2 regions of the Cytobacillus oceanisediminis genome follow, and region 2 is predicted to be linked to the other one. Evidence: riboswitches for the same ligand, from Rfam matches in the RefSeq annotation. Region 2 holds a riboswitch; the other holds the start of a gene.
What was found. Region 2 has a riboswitch for ZMP and ZTP ahead of IRB79_RS18365 (phosphoglycerate dehydrogenase). Riboswitches for the same ligand answer to the same signal wherever they lie in the genome.
Positions count from the first base shown of each region.

Region 1: another riboswitch for ZMP and ZTP. It lies ahead of IRB79_RS19650 (bifunctional 5,10-methylenetetrahydrofolate dehydrogenase/5,10-methenyltetrahydrofolate cyclohydrolase); the one in region 2 lies ahead of IRB79_RS18365 (phosphoglycerate dehydrogenase).

Region 1 is NZ_CP065511.1:3,929,416-3,939,470, forward strand. It holds gene IRB79_RS19640 (degradosome RNA helicase CshA) at 1-1,082, opposite strand, end outside; gene IRB79_RS19645 (cold-shock protein) at 1,383-1,583, opposite strand; gene IRB79_RS19650 (bifunctional 5,10-methylenetetrahydrofolate dehydrogenase/5,10-methenyltetrahydrofolate cyclohydrolase) at 1,797-2,675, opposite strand; ZMP/ZTP riboswitch at 2,760-2,842, opposite strand; gene IRB79_RS19655 (hypothetical protein) at 3,417-3,905, opposite strand; gene IRB79_RS19660 (nucleoside hydrolase) at 4,082-5,041, opposite strand; gene IRB79_RS19665 (glycerol-3-phosphate dehydrogenase/oxidase) at 5,144-6,808, opposite strand; gene glpK (glycerol kinase GlpK) at 7,002-8,492, opposite strand; gene IRB79_RS19675 (MIP/aquaporin family protein) at 8,528-9,352, opposite strand; gene IRB79_RS19680 (glycerol-3-phosphate responsive antiterminator) at 9,526-10,055, opposite strand, start outside.
Region 2 is NZ_CP065511.1:3,678,148-3,688,202, forward strand. It holds gene brnQ (branched-chain amino acid transport system II carrier protein) at 1-791, opposite strand, end outside; gene IRB79_RS18350 (GntR family transcriptional regulator) at 1,087-1,746, shown strand; gene clpP (ATP-dependent Clp endopeptidase proteolytic subunit ClpP) at 1,791-2,372, opposite strand; gene IRB79_RS18360 (sigma-70 family RNA polymerase sigma factor) at 2,399-3,073, opposite strand; gene IRB79_RS18365 (phosphoglycerate dehydrogenase) at 3,258-4,457, opposite strand; ZMP/ZTP riboswitch at 4,525-4,603, opposite strand; gene IRB79_RS18370 (YczF family membrane protein) at 4,809-5,021, shown strand; gene IRB79_RS18375 (GerAB/ArcD/ProY family transporter) at 5,028-6,131, opposite strand; gene IRB79_RS18380 (Ger(x)C family spore germination protein) at 6,151-7,320, opposite strand; gene IRB79_RS18385 (spore germination protein) at 7,338-8,819, opposite strand; gene IRB79_RS18390 (polymer-forming cytoskeletal protein) at 8,928-9,641, opposite strand; gene IRB79_RS18395 (YhbD family protein) at 9,662-10,055, opposite strand, start outside.

The DNA of each region.
Region 1 (10,055 bases), 250 kb from region 2:
TTGCTCTTTGTAACACTTTCAATTATTTTCAGGTGGTCAATTTCTCTTGGAGAAACGAACGTAATCGCAAGCCCCTTATTTCCGGCACGCCCAGTACGTCCAATCCGGTGAACGTAGCTTTCAGGATCCTGCGGGATATCGAAGTTATAAACATGGGAAACGCCTGAAATATCCAGACCTCGTGCAGCAACGTCAGTGGCTACCATTATATCGATTGTCTGCTCTTTAAATCGGCGGATAACCTGATCCCTTTTCGCCTGGGGAATATCACCATGAATCCCTTCAGCCGAATAGCCTCTCTTGATAAGACCTTCCACCACTTCATCTACACGCTTTTTAGTCCTTCCAAACACAATAGCCAGTTCAGGTGACTGAATATCCAACAGGTTGCAAAGCACATCAAATTTTTGTTTTTCATGCACTTCCATATAGTACTGCTCAATATTTTTAACAGTCATTTCTTTCGCTTTGACTTTAACCATTTCTGGTTCCTGCATGAATTTTTCAGCAAGAGACTGAATTCTTTTTGGCATTGTTGCAGAGAAAAGAAGGGTTTGGCGCTCACCTTTAATTTCACTTAAAATTCTCTCAATGTCCTCGATGAATCCCATATTAAGCATTTCATCCGCTTCATCCAGAACTACCATCTTGATGTTGCTTAAACGGATTGTTTTTCTTTCAATATGATCAATTAACCTTCCCGGTGTAGCAGCAATAATATGCGGGTGCTTTTTAAGCGCACGGATTTGGCGGGTGATATCCTGACCACCGTAAACAGGAAGTGTCCGGACTCCTTTTACCTGTCCTATACGGTTTAATTCTTCTGCCACCTGTACAGCAAGCTCCCGTGTTGGCGCAAGGACAAGACCTTGAATTCCTTCGTTTAAATCAATCTGCTCTAACAGCGGCACACCGAAAGCAGTGGTTTTTCCAGTTCCAGTCTGCGCCTGGCCAATCATGTCCTTTCCCTTCATTCCGATGGGAATCGCCTGTGCCTGAATTGGTGTTGGTTCCTCGAAGCCCATATTGGAAAGGGCTTTTACTATTTCATTACTTAAGCCAAAATCTGAAAAAGTTGTCAAAATATATGTTCCTCCTTGAATTGCATATCTTATTAGGTACTGAAAGATTGTTTTTGTATAAAGACATGGACACTTTACTAGGCTTTCCAGTTTGTATCTCTTTTTTACATTTCCGTTTGCACATTTTTTAAACTTTTTGTAAGTGAAGTATTTTAATTGGGTGAAATGAAAAATACATATTCCTTAAAGCAGTTATTGCAGAAGATCTGTTTTGAGGAATGCTGAAGGCTACAAAGTGGATAAGCAAAACATAAAAAGGTGATGCATGATTAGACATGCATCACCTCATTTTAAGCAAAATTATGCTTTTGTTACGTTAGCAGCTTGAGGTCCACGGTTACCTTCAACGATTTCGAAAGTTACGTCTTGACCTTCTTCTAGAGTTTTGAAACCTTCAGTTTGAATAGCGGAGAAGTGTACGAATACGTCTTGACCTTCTGAAGATTCGATGAATCCGAAACCTTTTTCTGCATTAAACCATTTAACTTTACCTGTGTTCATTTGTGTTGCCTCCCAATAAATTGTTTTTCACTATAATGTACCATATAAACTTAAACATAAAAAAGTCGCAGCTGCCAGAAATGAGGATGAACGATCGCCTACATTTCTTTGCAGCTACGACTACTTATCCAAAAAGTATATAACGAACTTTACAGCGTTAACCTAATAATAAACGACACCCAGTTATAAGTCAATCCTTTTAAAGATCAATTTTTATTTAGGGATAAATGGACTATTTATGCTTTCCCTGTATTTCAGCGATTTTTCCGCAGCATGAACAGTATGTTTCAAAAGCATGGAGATCGTAACAGGTCCAACTCCTCCAGGTACGGGTGTAATGGCAAACGCCTTTTCAAGACAGCTGTCATACTCTGCATCCCCAATATTTCCTTCATTATATCCGGCATCAAGGACAATAGCTCCTTCTTTAATCCATTCACCCTTGATGAAGTTAGGTTTTCCTACAGCTGCTACTACAATATCAGCTTGCTTTACAATTTGGGGCAGGTTTTGGGTATATGAATGGCACGTAGTGACTGTTGCGTTTCGATTCAGTAAAAGGGCAGAGACCGGCTTGCCCAGGATTGGGCTTCTGCCTACGACTACTGCATGCATACCTTCAGCATTCAATTTATAAAAATCCATAATTTCCAAAATAGCTGCAGGTGTACAAGACGGATATTCACCAAATCCGAATGCAGTCTGTCCATATCCAAGGCTTGTAACACCGTCTACGTCTTTTTCAATAGCAATTGCTTCAAAAGCTTTTCGTTCATCTATTTGTCCAGGTACGGGATGCTGGAGAAGGATTCCATGTACAGAAGGATCATCGTTTAATTCTGCAATCTTTTCTAATAGTTCTTGTGTTGTTGTATCCTTTGACATATGAATACGTTTTGATAAAATGCCAAGTTTTTCACAGGCATTTCCCTTCATCCTTACATACGTTTCAGAGGAAGGGTCATCTCCCACCAAAATAGTGGCTAAGCAAGGGACGACATCCTTCCCCTTCAATTCTTCAATTCGATTCTTTAATTGGTCTTTCACATGTTTTGCCACAATAATTCCATCAAGAATGATCTTTTTTTCCATGCATATTCCTCCTGATAGGAAAAGCACCTATTCGGCTGACGGGCTTTTCCATTTTGTTATGAAAAAAGAGACAAGGGTATCCCTTATCTCTGCCCAGACGACCGGCTATACATAGACGCAGCTCCCCAGCGGTTCATTCCGCATTGTCGTCAGTCACTGCGATTTTGATAAGCTATTCTAATGTATACATCATACCACAAAAACACAAATGATTAAACTGAAACTTATTAAATCGTTCGTGTTTTTTTGCAAAATAAATAAAAAAGGACAGCAAACACTGTCCTTATAAGTGATATATTTGAGTTAATTAATTATTACCTAAAACAATGAAAGCCCTGCCTCTCTTCCATCCTTGCGGCTCCTAGACCGCGCCAGTGGGAATCAGGTTGGTCGGAATCCTTTCCGACTCTTAGATGCTCTCTGAGATTTTAATATTAAATGGTAAGAAACTTACTGAAGTAAAAATACGGAGAAGTGTCTGGTTTATAGAAGATGATTAAGAAGAAAATTCAGCTTTAAGCTGTCCACACAAATTATTCTTAATTACAAACACATGCTTACTCTTTCAAAATCCTAAAGAGCATGAAACATAATAAAAAGCCGCAGTTTCACAAAAAAGAAGGTTCGGCTGCCGAACATTCCAAGTGAATTAACGACTTCAACAATATACCTCAAATACTTCAATCACTATGTTACCTTATTTGCGGTAATGTGTCAAGAAAATAACTTGTCACCCGTTTATTAGCCTTCTCCCTTATACTCAGTTACATCAAAATAATCGGTTGTGTCTTTATAGTCATTAAAACCAATATCCAGATCATGAAAATAACGATGCAGTTTAATTAGAACATCCTTTTCCTTAGTGCCCGACTGCACAGTTTCTGCCAGACTTGTTATTGTGCCCAGGTCAGTCTGCAGATCCTCATTCTCCGCTGATATTTTTTTTAGCGAGTTTACGATTAATTCAGCCTGCTCTCTTTGTTTAGTCCAGCTGACTTTACGGTCTCTCCCCCATCCAAGTGTTTCATTATAAAAAGTATGATTGGAGGCAATGAAGTCTCCTAAATCATCGTACATTAAACCCTGTTCGGATGTCTCCGCATTTGCCGAGGTTTTTTGCACCTTAGATTCACCCTTATTTAAAAAGACAAGTACACTATATGCTACGGCAATGGCTATGACCATTCCGAGAATTGAAAGAGCCCTGTTTAATTTTTTGTTTTTTAGCAATTTGGAAGCCTCCATTTGATTTGATTAATGAATGCTGAAACTTAATGGATTTGTTGCCATTTCCTAAAGAAACTTTCCCTGACTTCAAATGTTTTCCATGTTAATACATTCTATGCAAACTTCCCATTCCCCTTCAACGCCAAATAAAAAAAGCTTTTAACACTATGTGTCAAAAGCTATTTCTGAACTTTCTGAGTGAGGAAAACTTCCATAAAATCAATGACAAAACGTTCCAGGTCAAGCTCCATCGCTATATTATCAAGTGTTTCCGGCGGATCATCTTCGGGCAATGGCCTGAAGTCAGCTATGCTTTTTCCCTTTGCCTTTCCAAACTGTTCAATTCTCACTCTTCGTTTTACATACTTGGTAAGATCGGGATTTGTGAGAACACTTAATACAACAACATCATGAAGAGGTGCCCCCTTAATTCCCGGGACAAGCTTTTGATAAGCTTCATAATAATAATCATAAGCAGGTTTGATTAGATCTTTAAAAGGTGATTGGGTATTATTTGCAATAAAATTAATCGTTTCAGGCCGGATAATCGCTTTATTTGTTACATTTAGAGGAAATATATAAATGTTTTTTGCTTTTTCAAGCACTGAATCCGCTGCAATGGGGTCAGCGAAAAAATTCGCCTCTGCCTCTGGCGTTACATTTCCCGGAACTAGAAACGCACCGCCCATTAAATAAAATGCATTTACATCTTTATATGCATCCTTTCCATACAGAATGAGCGGCAATGCCAAATCTGTCTGTCTCCCTACTCCAACGATCACAAGGTCATTTTTGTATTCATTTACAATTTCAATAATTTTATCTATATCGTATACCTTAATATTGCTGTTGAAGTCCTCCGGAGGCTGAATGGGCCCAAGGCCTTCCTCCCCGTGAATTTCGGGATAAAAAACAGCGGTCTCTCCGGATAATGGCCCGCTCGCCCCCGCAATAATGGGAATGTCCTCTCTGCCTGCAAGCTTCAGTAAATAAGCAGTATTATTAATGGATTCTTCTTTTGTTATGTTGCCATAAGCACTGACTACACCTACTAGATTAATCTCGGGATGCTGAAGGGCATACATTAGGGCAAGTGAATCATCAACCCCCGAGTCAACAAACATGAGTACATTGTACATAAGCCACCTCCGCTAGCTATTTAGTCTATAGTATGCCTAAGGTATGTCCCTTTTGTTTATGAAAATACGCCTTAAAAAAGAAAACTCCCCAATTGGAGAGTTTTAATTCTGATCAGCTGGCTTTACCGCAAAGCTGAGTTCCTGGTTCAGCTGGTTTTCAAAATTACTTTCTGCAGCTGTATCCCATTTAAATGCATCAGCCATATATGAAATTACTTGCTTTTGATAATTTCTTACCGTTTCAATATCAAAAAGAAGCGCTCCTGTTCTGCGGTTAAAAAAGTCAACAGGGGTGGCAGCCATTTCATGTTCAATTGCATATTTCAGCTTTGCCCATAATATAATCGGCAGGCCATAATTCTCAGCTTCACTCCTTTTCGTTTCAATCATATTAAAGATGATACCAACGTTAGAACCATACATTTTAACTAGGTGTTTTGACTGTTCAGCTGATAAACCAATACTTCTTCCTTTTTCAGTCTGGAACCCGATAAATTCCTGGAATTTGGATGATCCTCCTACATTTCCTCCTGAAATGGGCAATGTTTTTGTAATACTCCCGCTAAATGTTTTATTTGATTCCTGTTTGAATTTTTCAGCAAGTATATCAACAATGGTTTCGGCCATTTTCCGGTACCCGGTCAGTTTCCCGCCTGCAATTGTCAGTAAACCAGTATCCGACTCCCAGATTTCATCTTTGCGTGATATTTCGGAAGGATCTTTTCCTTCTTCCCAAATAAGCGGACGAACACCAGCCCAGCTGGATTCAATATCATTCTCCGCTATTTTCACAGAAGGAAACATAAAGTTAATGGCGTTAATGATGTATGTTCTGTCACTTGCAGTCATCTTTGGATTTACAGGATTAGAATTATAGAATGTATCTGTTGTTCCCACATAGGTCTTACCGTCTCTCGGAATGGCAAATACCATCCTTTTGTCAGGCGTATCAAAGTACACAGCCTGTTTTAACGGAAACTTGGATTGGTCTATTACCAAATGAACCCCTTTAGTCAAACGCAGGGTCTTTCCTTTTTTTGATCCGTCTTTCTCGCGGATGGAATCAACCCAGGGACCTGCTGCGTTGATGACTTTTTTTGCTCTAACTTCATGAACCTTGCCTGTTAGCTGATCTGAAGCTGCAGCTCCGCATACTTTTCCTTGTTCATCATATAAAAGTTTTTCGACCTTCAAATAGTTAACAGGCATAGCGCCTTTTTCTGCCGCAGCTTTCATTACCTCTATTGTAAGACGGGCATCATCTGTGCGATATTCCACATAATAACCGCCGCCTTTAAGTCCATCTTTTTTTACAAGCGGCTCTTTTGATAGTGTTTCCTGGACATTGAGCATACTTCTGCGTTCAGACTTTCTGACGCCTGCAAGAAAGTCGTAAACTCTAAGGCCGATAGAAGTTGAGAATTTTCCAAACGTCCCTCCTTTATGCATTGGAAGCAGCATCCACTCCGGTGTAGTCACATGTGGTCCATTTTCATATACGATTGCACGCTCCTTGCCGACTTCCGCTACCATTTTAACTTCAAATTGTTTAAGATATCTCAATCCGCCGTGAACCAGTTTTGTTGAACGGCTGGATGTTCCAGCTGCAAAATCCTGCATCTCGACGAGTGCTGTTTTCATTCCCCGTGTTGCCGCATCCAGAGCAATTCCCGCTCCAGTTATGCCGCCGCCAATAATCAGAATATCAAATTCTTCCGTTGTCAGTGTTGCTATCATTTCAGTACGATTTAAATTAGAAAATGTCATTGCTGTCTCCTCCTTGTCGAAAAGGCCAGTAGTTGTAACTACCCTTTTTAAGCAGGGAATAAAAAAAGACCACAAAATACATCATCGATTAGCCGATAATGATTTTGTGGTCTCTCCGCATCTCCTGCCGAACTATTAACTTAAGCTTACTATAACATAAAAGATATGATTTGTGTATAAAACTTGCTTCTGATTATTTAAATGCAATAGCAGCCTTTACAGCTTTTTTCCAGCCTTGATAAAGATCTGCACGGACTTTTTCTTCCATTGATGGATGATATGATTGATCAATTGCCCACTGCTCAGCAATTTCCTCCTGTGATTTCCAGAACCCGACGGCCAATCCAGCAAGGTAAGCTGCCCCAAGCGCAGTAGTTTCATTAATTGTCGGTCTTTCAACCGGCACCTCTAAAATATCTGACTGGAACTCCATCAAGAAGTTATTTTTCACGGCACCTCCGTCAACCCTAAGTGTCTTAAGTTCAATGCCTGAGTCCGCTTCCATGGCAGATAGAACATCTTTTGTCTGATAAGCAAGTGACTCAAGTGTCGCACGGATAAAATGCTCTTTGGACGTTCCCCGTGTGACTCCGAATACTGCTCCCCTTACATCACTGTCCCAATATGGTGTCCCTAGACCTACAAATGCCGGAACTACATAAACTCCATCTGTGGAGTCCACTCTTTTTGCATAGCTTTCGCTGTCCTTTGCATCCTTGAGCATCCTCATTCCATCACGGAGCCATTGAATGGCAGAACCCGCAACAAAAATGCTGCCCTCCAATGCATATTCAATTTTCCCCTCAAGCCCCCAGGCAATGGTGGTTAGAAGTCCATGTTCAGATTGGACGGCTTTTTCCCCTGTATTCATAAGCATGAAACAGCCGGTGCCGTAAGTGTTCTTAGCCATTCCTTTCTCAAAGCATGCTTGTCCAAATAGCGCAGCCTGCTGATCACCCGCTGCTCCCGCGATGGGTACTTCCTTGCCGAAAAAGTGATAGTCAATTGTCTTAGCATACACTTCCGAAGATGGCTTCACTTCAGGCAGCATCGCTTTCGGGACTCCGAGAATGTTCAGCAGCTCTTCATCCCATTTAAGTTCGTGGATATTAAACATTAATGTGCGGGACGCATTGGAGTAATCTGTCACATGCACTTTTCCTCCAGATAGCTTCCAGATCAGCCATGTATCGATGGTTCCAAATAATAATTTGCCCTGCTGGGCTTTTTCCCTTGCCCCTTCCACATGATCCAGTATCCACTTAACTTTTGTTCCTGAGAAATAGGCATCTATTAAAAGACCGGTTTTTTCTCTGAATAGATCGTTATAGCCTTTTTCCTTCAATTCATCGCAAATTTCGCTTGTCTGCCTTGACTGCCAGACAATCGCATTATAAATCGGGGCTCCCGTTTCTTTATCCCAAACAACTGTTGTTTCCCTCTGATTTGTAATGCCAATACCGGCAATTTGCTCAGGTTTTATGCCGGATTCCGAAAAAACACCGGCAATCACCGATAAAATTGAACCCCATATTTCATTAGCATTATGTTCAACCCAGCCAGGCTTTGGAAAATGCTGTGTGAACTCTTTTTGTGCCGTGTGTACAATTTCCCCTTTTTTATTAAATAGGATAGCACGCGAACTAGTAGTCCCCTGGTCTAATGATAAAATATATTTTTCCACAATTAACTCCTCCCAATCCTGTTCATTATTCTTATTTATGCCGCCACTTTAGAAGAATCAACTTCTCCTGGCTGTTTTTTGCCAAAAATATATGAAAGAATTAATACTATTATATTAACACCCAGCACTGCCCATAACATACCTGAAGCTTTGCCATCGAACATCACTTGATAGAAGCTTGAGCCCATTAATCCCCCAAGGATTGGACCAGCTACCGGTATCCACGCATACCCCCAGTTCGATTTCCCTTTTCCTGCAATCGGAAGAAGAAAATGAGCAATGCGCGGTCCCAGGTCTCGAGCCGGATTAATCGCATAGCCAGTTGTTCCTCCGAGCGACATTCCGATTACAACAATCAGAAGGCCTACAGCAATCGGATTTAAGCCTTCTGTAAATTGATTTGCTCCAATAAACATCAATCCCAGTACAAGAATAAACGTCCCAATCATTTCACTTAATAAATTTGAAAATGTATGGGGAATCGCAGGACTGGTTGAGAAAACAGCAAGTTTTGCACCCTGGTCTTCTGTTTCTTTCCAGTGCGGCAGATAGTGAAGGAATACAATAACCCCTCCCAAAAAACCTCCGAGGACTTGAGCCAGAATATAGCCAGGCACGTCTGCCCAAGGGAAATCCCCGCTAAGCGCAAACCCGATTGTTACAGCAGGATTCAAGTGTGCCCCGCTAATCGATCCTACAGCAAAAACCCCCATCGTTACAGCAAGTCCCCAGGCAATTGTGATAACAATCCACCCTCCATTAAAAGAGAAAGTCTTTTTTAAATTCGCCCCGGCAACAACGCCTCCTCCAAAAACAATCAAGATCATCGTTCCAATTATTTCTCCTACAAAAGCAGACATCTGAAAATCCCCTTTCCCTTTTGGCTGATCGGAAACAAAAAAGGAGATTCACGACAGATTAAGCCATTAATGGCTAAACTGTGTGAATCTCCTAATCTCCGACACATAAATTAACTTGTTAAAACCGAGTATACAAGTCTATGAAAACGTTGTCAAACATTTCTTGAACATTTTCATGAAAACCTTTCCCATAATTCTATTTTCGAAGTGGTAATAGCAGATGCTCCTGCATCAAGCGCATTCTTCACTTCTTCTTCTGATCGGATGAGCCCTCCAGCAAATATGGGGGTATTCAAACGTTCTTTTACTTCTTTTATCATCCATGGCATGGCTCCCGGCAAAACTTCTATGTAGTCCGGCCTGGTTTTCTCGATTAATTTATAACTTTTTTCAAGCGCGTGGGAATCGATGAGGAAAATCCTCTGGACAGCGATCACTCCTTTTTGCTTTGCTTTTAGGATGACGCTGGATTTCGTAGAGATTAACCCGTAAGGCTTAAATTCCTGGCAAATATATTCTGCGGCATAGTCATCGCTTTTTAAGCCATGAATCAGATCAACATGATAAATCATTTTCTTGTTATGTGCTTTTGCCATCTGCGAAACATTCTTCAGCTGTGAAATGTGCATATCGAGAAATACACCAATATCATAGGGGCTTTTCAGGAACTTTTCAAATTCTTTCATGTTTGAAGATGCCGGCA
Region 2 (10,055 bases):
TCCAATGCTCCAAGACCGCTGACACTTGAAGCCCCAATAAAGGAAAGCGATGTATAAATAACTGCTAATAAACCAGAAGCAATCACACCTGCCTTCGCAATGGATACCATGATATCCTTCTTGGTTACTGCGCCTTTTTCTTTAACAGCATTTACAACGATAATACCGAATACAAATGCTGCCAGTGCATCCATTGTCAAATAGCCTTCCTGGAACCCTTTAAAGAACGCACCATTCATATAGGCTTCAGTCGGAGCCTGGAATGTACCCATTGGATTAAAGAATGCAGCGCCAATTAAAACTGCGATTACAATTAGAAGAATCGGTGTTAAATATTTTCCTACGATATCAACAATCTTTGAAGAATTTAAAGAGAAAAAAGCGGTAATTCCAAAGAAAATAATTGAAAATACGATTAAGCCAACTGATCCGCTTCCTTCTGATAGATATGGCTTAATTCCGATTTCGTATGACACTGTAGCTGTTCTCGGAATGGCAAAAAGCGGTCCAATTGATAAGTATAGGGCCACTGTGAAGGCCAGTCCGAACAATGGATTGACACGGCTCGCCAGTGATTGCAGATCACTTTTTCCCGAGAAGCCCAAAGCCAGTATACCAAGAAGAGGCAAACCTACACCTGTCATGATGAAGCCAGCGTTCGCTGACCACACATTCGTTCCTGCTGATTGCCCAAGCATCGCAGGGAAAATTAAGTTTCCTGCCCCAAAAAATAAGGCAAAGAGCATAAAACCTACTGTCACAATATATGAGAATGGTATTTTGCTTGTCATTTCAATTCCTCCTATTTAATCTGTCCGTCTTAAATGATTCACTTATTTTGTTAAATTTAAATTTTCTGAATAATTATAGCGCTGTAACATTATTATTTTTGTACGCTAGTAATATATTGCATAACTCAAGATAACATATTCAAAATACTTATGCAATATATCGCACAAAAGTTTTTGTCGAATCATGCGATATATTGAATTTTCCAAGATACTTCTATATACTAAATTTATAATCTATTGGAAATAACTATAATTTCACAGATAAATTGCATGAAATGAAAAGGTGGTTACAGCTATGCCGATACCCTCCAATTATTCATCACCTACCCGTGTGTCAGCCAAGGATCGCGCCTTCTCCCAAATCCAGGAATGGATTATTGACGGCACACTCCAGCCGAAAGAAAAATTGAATGATGCCGATCTTGCCAAAGCATTAGGCGTCAGCCGAACCCCCATCAGGGAAGCTCTTCAGCTGCTGAATGTTCAGGGGTTTGTCGAAATGTTTCCCGGAGTTGGAACGCAGGTCACTTCAGTTAATCCTGAAGATATTAGTAAAATCCTGCCCCCATTAGGCGTATTGCAAGCACTTGCTGCAGAATTGGCTGCTCCTGTTATCAGCCAGGAAACGATTAATATACTTAGGGATATTAATCATAAATTCGCTAAAGCTCTAATTGCAGGAGATACCTTCACAGCTTTGAAGCAGGATGAGAAGTTTCATAATATTATTATAGATCTTGCTCAGAACCCTTATATTTCGAATACAGCTTCCATGCTTCAGGCTCATGTCATGCGGCTTTACTACAATAAAACAATTATTTTGAAGGAACGTTCTATAGAAGAACATGAAGATATATTAAAAGCTTTTGAACAAAAAGACAGAGAAAAGGCCGGACACATTGCACGCGTCAACTGGCTTCGGGCAATTGACGAGTACTACTCTGAGGAAAAATGATCAAACGGAAAAAGCAGCCTCCATCGGCTGCTTTTTCTTTTTTTCTAGCTTTTATAGATAATTTCATCGATAATCCCGTATTCCTTTGCTTCTTCGGCAGTCATGAAATAATCGCGGTCCGTGTCCCGCGCCACTTTTTCTGCAGGCTGGCCAGTTCTTTCTGCAATAATTCCATTAATATGCTCCCTCAGTTTTAAGATCCGCTTCGCCGAAATTTCGATTTCGGTTGCCTGGCCGCGAGCACCGCCCAGAGGCTGATGAATCATGATTTCACTGTTCGGCAGACTGTAGCGTTTCCCTTTTTTCCCTGCCAGAAGGAGCATCGCACCAAATGACGCGGCCATTCCTGTGCAAATTGTTCTCACATCAGGCTTTATATATTGAATCGTATCGTAGATGGCAAATCCTGCGGTTGTCGAACCGCCCGGACTATTAATATAAAGGGAGATATCTTTTTCAGGAGATTCTGCTGCAAGAAAAAGCAGCTGGGCAATCACACTATTGGCAACCACATCATTTATTTCTTCTCCTATCATGATAATCCTGTCTTTTAACAGCCGTGAGTAAATATCATATGAACGTTCTCCCTTGCTTGACTGCTCAATAACATATGGTATTGCTGTCACCTGTATCCCTCCAGTTCATTGCGGATCTATGCCGCCATGCAGAGAGTATTAGAAGGAGATGGAACTGGCAGTACAGGCTTCTGGGCATGACTTTCCAGGGATCGCAGGAAAGGTATGGTTTTTACCAGGATGGACGGATCTTCCGCAGCCACTGATTGCTGCAGCAGATGAAAAAGCTTTTCTTCTTCATCATTTGCAAAAGAATCCTCAGTCTCATCTTCAACTGGGAGCTGAAGCTGCTTCCGTGCACGGTTCAGCGAGGACTTCACTGCAAATTCAGTGGTCTGCAGGATATCCGCAATCTCTTTTGTTTTGTATCGAAACCCTTCCTTCAGCGTAAAAATAACAGCCTGCTTTAATGTCAGACGGTTAATGAGATGGCTGATTGCTTCTCCTCCATTGGTGCTGGAATTCTTCTTTTCACTTTCAGGCGACTCTTCCAGCTGTTCCCGCTTTCTGTTTCGAAGAATGTCCATCCAGCAATTATAGGCAATCTTCTTCAAAAGAGCCTGATTGATTTTCTCCGGAGAATAGCTTTTATAAGCGCGGATGATTGCCTCATGGGCAAGATCGTCCCCGTCCCAGCTGTTCTGTGCAAGAAACCGGCTATAACGCTGCAGTGAAGGATAGATATCTGCAATACAGCTTTCCTTCTGCTTTAAGAAATCCCTTGATTCAGCCTGAACTTTCTCTTGCTTCATAAACCTGTTCACTCCTTTAATACATCTCTGCTTCTATAACGGAATAAGAGAACTAAAAGATACGGGGTAATTATAATTTATTATCATTTTATTCTAAGGATAGCTGATATTATCCTGCTCATATACCTTTTTTGATTTCAGTCCAAAAAAAAGCCCCAATCCCATTGGAATTGAGGCTGCAGTTTTATATAATTCGTGACGTAACAATGCCTTCAATTTGATTGATCTGTTCAAGCAGTCCAGGGACCACTTCGCCATTGACTTTATTATCGATATCGATCATGGTATACGCATATTCACCGCGGCTGCGGTTCACCATGTCTGCGATGTTCAGCTGGTAGCTTGAAATGGCAAGCGTGATTTGGCCGACCATATTTGGGATGTTTTTATGAAAAGCAGTGACACGCCGCTTGCCTGTGTAAGGAAGAGCAGCATTTGGGAAGTTCACTGAGTTTTTAACATTGCCTGTTTCAAGGAAGTGTTTCACCTGTCGTGCTGCCATGACAGCGCAGTTTTCCTCAGATTCTTTTGTTGAAGCGCCAAGGTGCGGAATTGCCACAGCGTTTTTCATTTTCAGGACATTTTCATTTGGGAAGTCTGTAATATACTTGCCCACTTTTCCGCTTTCAAGGGCAGCTGCCATATCTGATTCATTCACAAGCTCTCCTCGTGAGAAATTCAAAATGTGAACACCATTTTTCATCATGCTGAATGTAGCTTCATTGAACATTTCTCTTGTATCATCGGTTAATGGAACATGTACAGTGATATAATCGGATTCTGCAAACACCTGCTCAATGGTCATGGCACGCTGGACATTGCGGGACAAGTTCCAGGCAGTGTCAACAGAAATAAATGGATCAAAGCCTACGACATCCATATCAAGTTCAAGTGCATCATTGGCCACAAGTGCCCCGATTGCTCCCAATCCGATGACACCGAGAGTTTTCCCTTTAATTTCTTTTCCGACAAATTGCTTTTTCCCTGCTTCAACAAGCTTTGGAATCTGGTCTCCTTCATCTTTCAGCGTTTTGGTCCAGGCGATGCCGGCAAAAAGATTGCGGGATGACGCCATTAAGGAAGTAAGCACCATTTCTTTCACTGCATTCGCATTGGCACCAGGTGTATTAAAAACAACAATTCCCTGCTCAGTGCATTTCTCCACCGGGATATTATTCACACCCGCGCCTGCACGGGCAATAGCTTTTAATCGATCGCCCAATTCCATTGAATGCATATTAAAGCTGCGAAGGACAATGGCATCCGGATTGCCGCTTTCATTATCGATTGTAAATTGATCCTTGTTAAACACCTCAAGACCGCTTGGCGCAATCGCATTCAACGTTTTAATCGTCTTTACTCTGTCTAAAGTCATGGTACTCACTGGATTCTCCCCTTTTCAACTAACTTTGTCAGATTTTAAAACAGAAAGAGGCAAGGGTAGAATCCCTTACCTCTGCCCAGGCGAACGGCTTCGACACTATGTGCTCCCTCGCGGTGATCCGCGTCTCGCCAGTTACACATAGCCTTTTCGGTTTTTTAAATCTTATCAAAGTCTTCTGAAAACTTCAACCCTTTAAAGCGCTTACATTAATAAAATTAATTTTTATTTTTCTACAGTATATTTTTCTTATTTTGTACACTATGCTTTAAAGTGGAATTGTTTTAATCACGTTATATAAATGAAAAAACATGTTAAACCTATTAAGTATCCTGATGTCTGTGGGTGAAGCAAATGCGTACTTTATTCGGTCTTTTATCACTCTTAGCCGGTACAATCGGCCTGATTGTGTTTCTCGATTATCTTCAAGGCCATTCACTTTTCGAATCCTGGCAAAGCATAAAAATTGTTTTTTCTTCTGCAAAAGGTGAAGATTATTTTCTTTTAGTTACTTTTATTTTGGGGTTATTCCTTTTATTCTGGCTGCATGTAAAAAAGAAAAAATAGTTGCTTTTAAATTTTATGCTCTTTCCATTTACGCCGAATTACAGCCACTATAAGCAATAGGATAGGAATGGCTAGTTGGAAGGCAATATGTAAAGTATACGGAACGATTTTCAGTCCTTCATCCAGATGGCTTTGATAGCTTGGTGCAATGATAATGGAAGAAAGACATATTATTCCCCCGACAAAATAGGATGTAAAAGCATTCGGCTTTAGCTTAAAAAGGTTATTCATTCCGATTACTGCACTATAGAAGAAAACTCCAACTTTAATAAATCCCAGAAAGACAATCAATAGTATGATTAGGGGATCAAGACGCTGAATAAATCCCGCAATTTGAATATAGCCTACTGCAGCCAATGCCGGGAAAGCCGACCGGTCAAGAAGATCGGGCCCAAGAATACAAATTAATGTAATGGTATTAATGGTTAAGTAAAGACCAACAAATCCAATTGCCAAACTTCCAGCCTTCATAATTTTTGTTTCCCGTTTTATTAAAGGAAAGATCATAGAAAATAGGACCAGTTCTCCATAAGGAACTGTCATATTAACCGGAAAAATCTCTTTGATTATAGGCTTCCACCCATTTGCCAGGACAGGTCTTAAATTTTCTGCGTGAATCAAATCACTGATCGCATAGAAGATAATGATCAGGAATAAAGTGACTGAAATGATTGCAAAGCATATAACCCCTGCCTTCGCAAACACTTCAAGGCCTAAATTAACTGCATATATCAACGCGAATACCATACAAATACCCAGCGTAATAATTGATGTCTTTGCATAAGGAGAACTGATCAGCAATTCTTCAATATCACGCAATACTCTTGAGGCTATATAAATGAAATAAATGATGTACATATAACTTATGATGCTTCCCGGGTATTTCCCTAGAATTTTTTTCACATACTCTGTTAATGGTAAAGCCGGATACTGTTTGTAAAGACGGTAATAGACTGCAAATAATAATAGTCCTGTAACCGGCGAAAGAATGGTAACAATCCAGGCATCCTGCTTTGCGCCGCTGCCGAGATCCAAAAAGACAGCAGTGCCAAACATAAATAAGACCATCAGGCAGAACAATTGTATTCCATCGATCTTCTCTTTCGGCATAACCACTTCACTTCCCAAATTATTGTAGTTTATATGGATCTGTCAGCATACCTGAGTTAGATATATTGGCCTCTACATTTACTTCTATTTCTGCATTGCTGAAAATTGTATTCCATTCTTTTTCGTGTTTTTTCCAATACCTTGAATCATCTTTTGATAGCTCTTTACCAAAACCAAATACATCTGCTTCCAATTCCTGTGCCTTGGTAATCGTTTCCCTAATTTGGTTTTCCGCCTCCTTTTCCAACTTCTTTTCAAGCTTTATCAATTCTTCATTATTACTGATTTCCAAATAACATTCTAATTCAGAAATCTTCCCGCTTAACTTTGCATTGACAATTAAAGTCGGTTCCGGTTTTAACTCTGTCTTAATGTCACTCTTTATCCCCTCCGTTGTAATCGTCATATTCTTTTTCCCTTTACAAGTCAGCGGAAATGATGTACTTTCAACGGCAGATGTGATCAAATGGGCTGTCCTTGCGAATTCCCCGTCAAACCAGCCTGCCAGTTGATCTTTCTTAAATATTGCCAAACCGCTTACCTCAACAATTGAAGGCTTAATATTCTGCAGATTGGCAGTTTGATCATCGGATTTTAAGGGATGACTTAATTTTACTCCTGAAAGCATAAGGTTTTGGCCTTCGCCTGATAAAAGGGAAATGGCCCTGTAGATAGGGATTTCTTCTGAAATGGCGTACATTTTTTGATTATTTTCGCTTGTGCTTATGATGCTTTTTGTTGGGTTGGATTCGAGAGGCTCCACTACGCCCAGAACTTCTTCAGCAGTAGAATCTCTTGCAATAAAAACAGGAAATGTGGAACGTGACTCCCCTCTTTCAAACACATCAAATATGAGCCCCATCCCTTCTCTCGCAAAAGCTTCCCCTATGATAATCAGGGAGAGGTGAGTTACCCTGTTCTCCCTTGGAATGATGACAGACGCCATGCGATATGCTTCAATAAACGTTTCAGCTTCTACTGTATAATTAATAACAGGAAGGCTGCCGCCACCAGTTTGTGAAAAGTAGCTCGGATTTATTACTTGATATGTGACCCGATAGCCTGTTTCCCTTTCCTTTGGCAGGTCAATGCCTATTGCAACGATTAAACCAATCTCATTTAACTCTCTATAATTGGAACAGCCAGATAGTAAACCAATAATCAACAGTACTGAAATGATTTTGCTCATTGTAGATCCCTGCTCTTTTAATTGACTTTATTTGATCGATTGGACCCGCTTGGACGTTTCAGTAAAGAAGGGGACCCTATCCGGATTAAACTGTCTTTTAAATCACTGAATCTTACCGGTGAAAATGGAGCAAAATACGGGACTCCTACTGACTTTAGGCTGCACAGGTGCAGAATAATGCATAATGAAACTAGGATAATACCGTAAAAGCCTATAAAAGCAGCTGCAAAAATAACGATAAAACGCAATCCGCGTGCTGTATTCACAATATTGGGGTTTGGCAGTGTGAAGCTGCTGATGGCAGTAGTTGCCACGATAATCACTATTGCAGCTGAAACAAAACCTGCTTCGACTGCCGCCTGACCTAATATAAGCGCTCCTACAATGGAAACAGCTGGACCAATTGCCCTTGGCATTCGAATCCCGGCTTCCCGTAAGACTTCGAAGGCAAGTTCCATCAGCAGTAATTCAACGATAGCCGGAAAAGGAACCTGTTCTCTTTGAGCCATAAGTGTCACCATCAATGTAGTTGGAATTAAACCATGGTGATGCGTAATAAGCGCCAGATAAATGGCCGATGCATACATGTTTACGTAAAATGAGCCAATCCGAATGATTCTTAAAAATGAACTCACCAAGTAGTTGGCATAGTAATCTTCAGGAGAATGAAAAAATTGTATTAATAAAGCAGGCAGAATTAAGGCAAATGGTGTTCCCTGTATGATAATCGCTATTTTGCCTTCTAAAAGGTTAGCGGACACCACATCTGGCCTCTCTGAACTTTGGAATAGGGGAAATATGGTTTTCCTATTGTCCTTTATTACTTCTTCCACATAATTTGTATCGAGGATACTATCTATGTCGATTTTACTAATTCTCATCTTCACTTCCCTGACAATGTCTTTATCTGCTATCCCTTCCATATATAAGATGCCTATATTGGTTTTGGTCACTTTCCCTGCCTTTGTCTGTTCAATTCTTAATTTGTTGTTTTGAATTCTTGAACGGATTAGAGAGATATTCGTTCCTAAATTCTCTGTAAAGCCATCCTTTGGTCCTTTAATCACCGTTTGCGTGGTAGGTTCTGTAATTGACCTAGATTGAATTTTTCTCGTTCCCGCAATAATTGCCTCTGAATGCCCCTCAATCAAAATTACTGTGTCCCCGCCCAGCAGATTATCCACTATTTCCGGCCATTCATTCATTAAATTGATTTTAGACACTGAAATAATTTGAGTAATTTCTTCAGGCAATTTCCCAGAATGTACATATTTCTTTTCATAAATAAAGGCCAGGATTGGATGCAGAACATTGTCATGCAAGCTTTGTTCGTCAACAATCCCCTGGATATGTATGATGGCTGCATTTCCATGCTCAGCTATGGTTAAATTTCGAACAGATAGATCTGAACTGTCGCCAAACTGCTCTTTTAAGTATTGAATATTGAAATGAACACTCTTGCTTACCTTTTTATGCTGGCTATGATGTTTCCTGAACACAGTAAATCTCCTTTGGGAAGATGATATTGTTTTTTAGTGTGCCCGGTACAATTTGGATTATTGCCGATAACATAAAAAAACCTAACCAATCTGGCTAGGTTTACCATCTTAAATTAATCGGAATTCTTTTACTTCCGAATCAGGGGCACATTCATAATCGCCAGAATACTCGACAAGTCCAATCTCGCAATTTTTGCCGATTTTTACATTTTTCCCTCTTACGACAAGAGCTGCTGTGCCTTCGAGTTCGATGTCATCCCCTTCAATTAAATCCGCCTCCAGCTTCAAGGGAAAGATGGATTTGATTAATTTAAATAGGGTTTCTCTATGCTGTACCACCTTAATTTTTCTGCCGCCAATCTCTTTCGCTTTACTGTCTCCAAAAAGCTTAATATCAATCGTCTCTGCATTCAGTAAACCATCTACCGAAAAAGACCCTTCTGCACGGAAAACCTCCGCTTCACAGTCTCCTTCAATCGTTACTTTCCCATTCACAACCATTACTTCGCATTTTACAGAGCCTCCAATCGAGGATTTCCCAGCGACCTCAAGCTTTTGGCTGCTGACAGCTTCAGAAATCCCAGCAGAGCCATTGATAATCAGGGATTCAGCTTTAACAGCTCCATGGATTTTTGCTGCACCACTGATCTTTCCCTTTTCGGTTTTGACGTTTCCATGGATAGTGCCCGTACCGTTACAATGGAATCTCTCGCATTCAATATCACTGTTTACAGTTCCCTTGCCATTTAATTCAACCTTTTCAAATGAACCTCCATTAGACGATCCAACTCCATTAATAATTAAGTTCCCTAGCGTTTTCATATTCACAGCAAATTTTCCCCCTATGCCAATTTGGATTTTAATTCCTCTGCACAATGCTCTATCGATAAAGTGGCTGCCACTTTTGTTCCTTTTTCAAGCAGGACTTGCTCCCCGTTAACCGAAACCAGGCAGCTGGACATTCCAAGTTTGCGAATAAAGCAGATAACAGCTTTTGGCTGCTGCAGGATACTTTGATGATCGTTCAATAACTGAAGGAGCATTTTCCCTTCCTCTATATGGATATCTCCCGATTCAAGCAGGATGGAAAGTATATAAAGCTTCAAAATCTCATGGTAATTGTATTCCTTAAGCTCCCCCTGTGTTTCGAGAAAGATATTCATAACCGGTTCAGAAGCTATCCCTTTAGCAATCAGACTTTCCTTTGTCAGCTTCAGATGTGAAGCATTAAGAGAA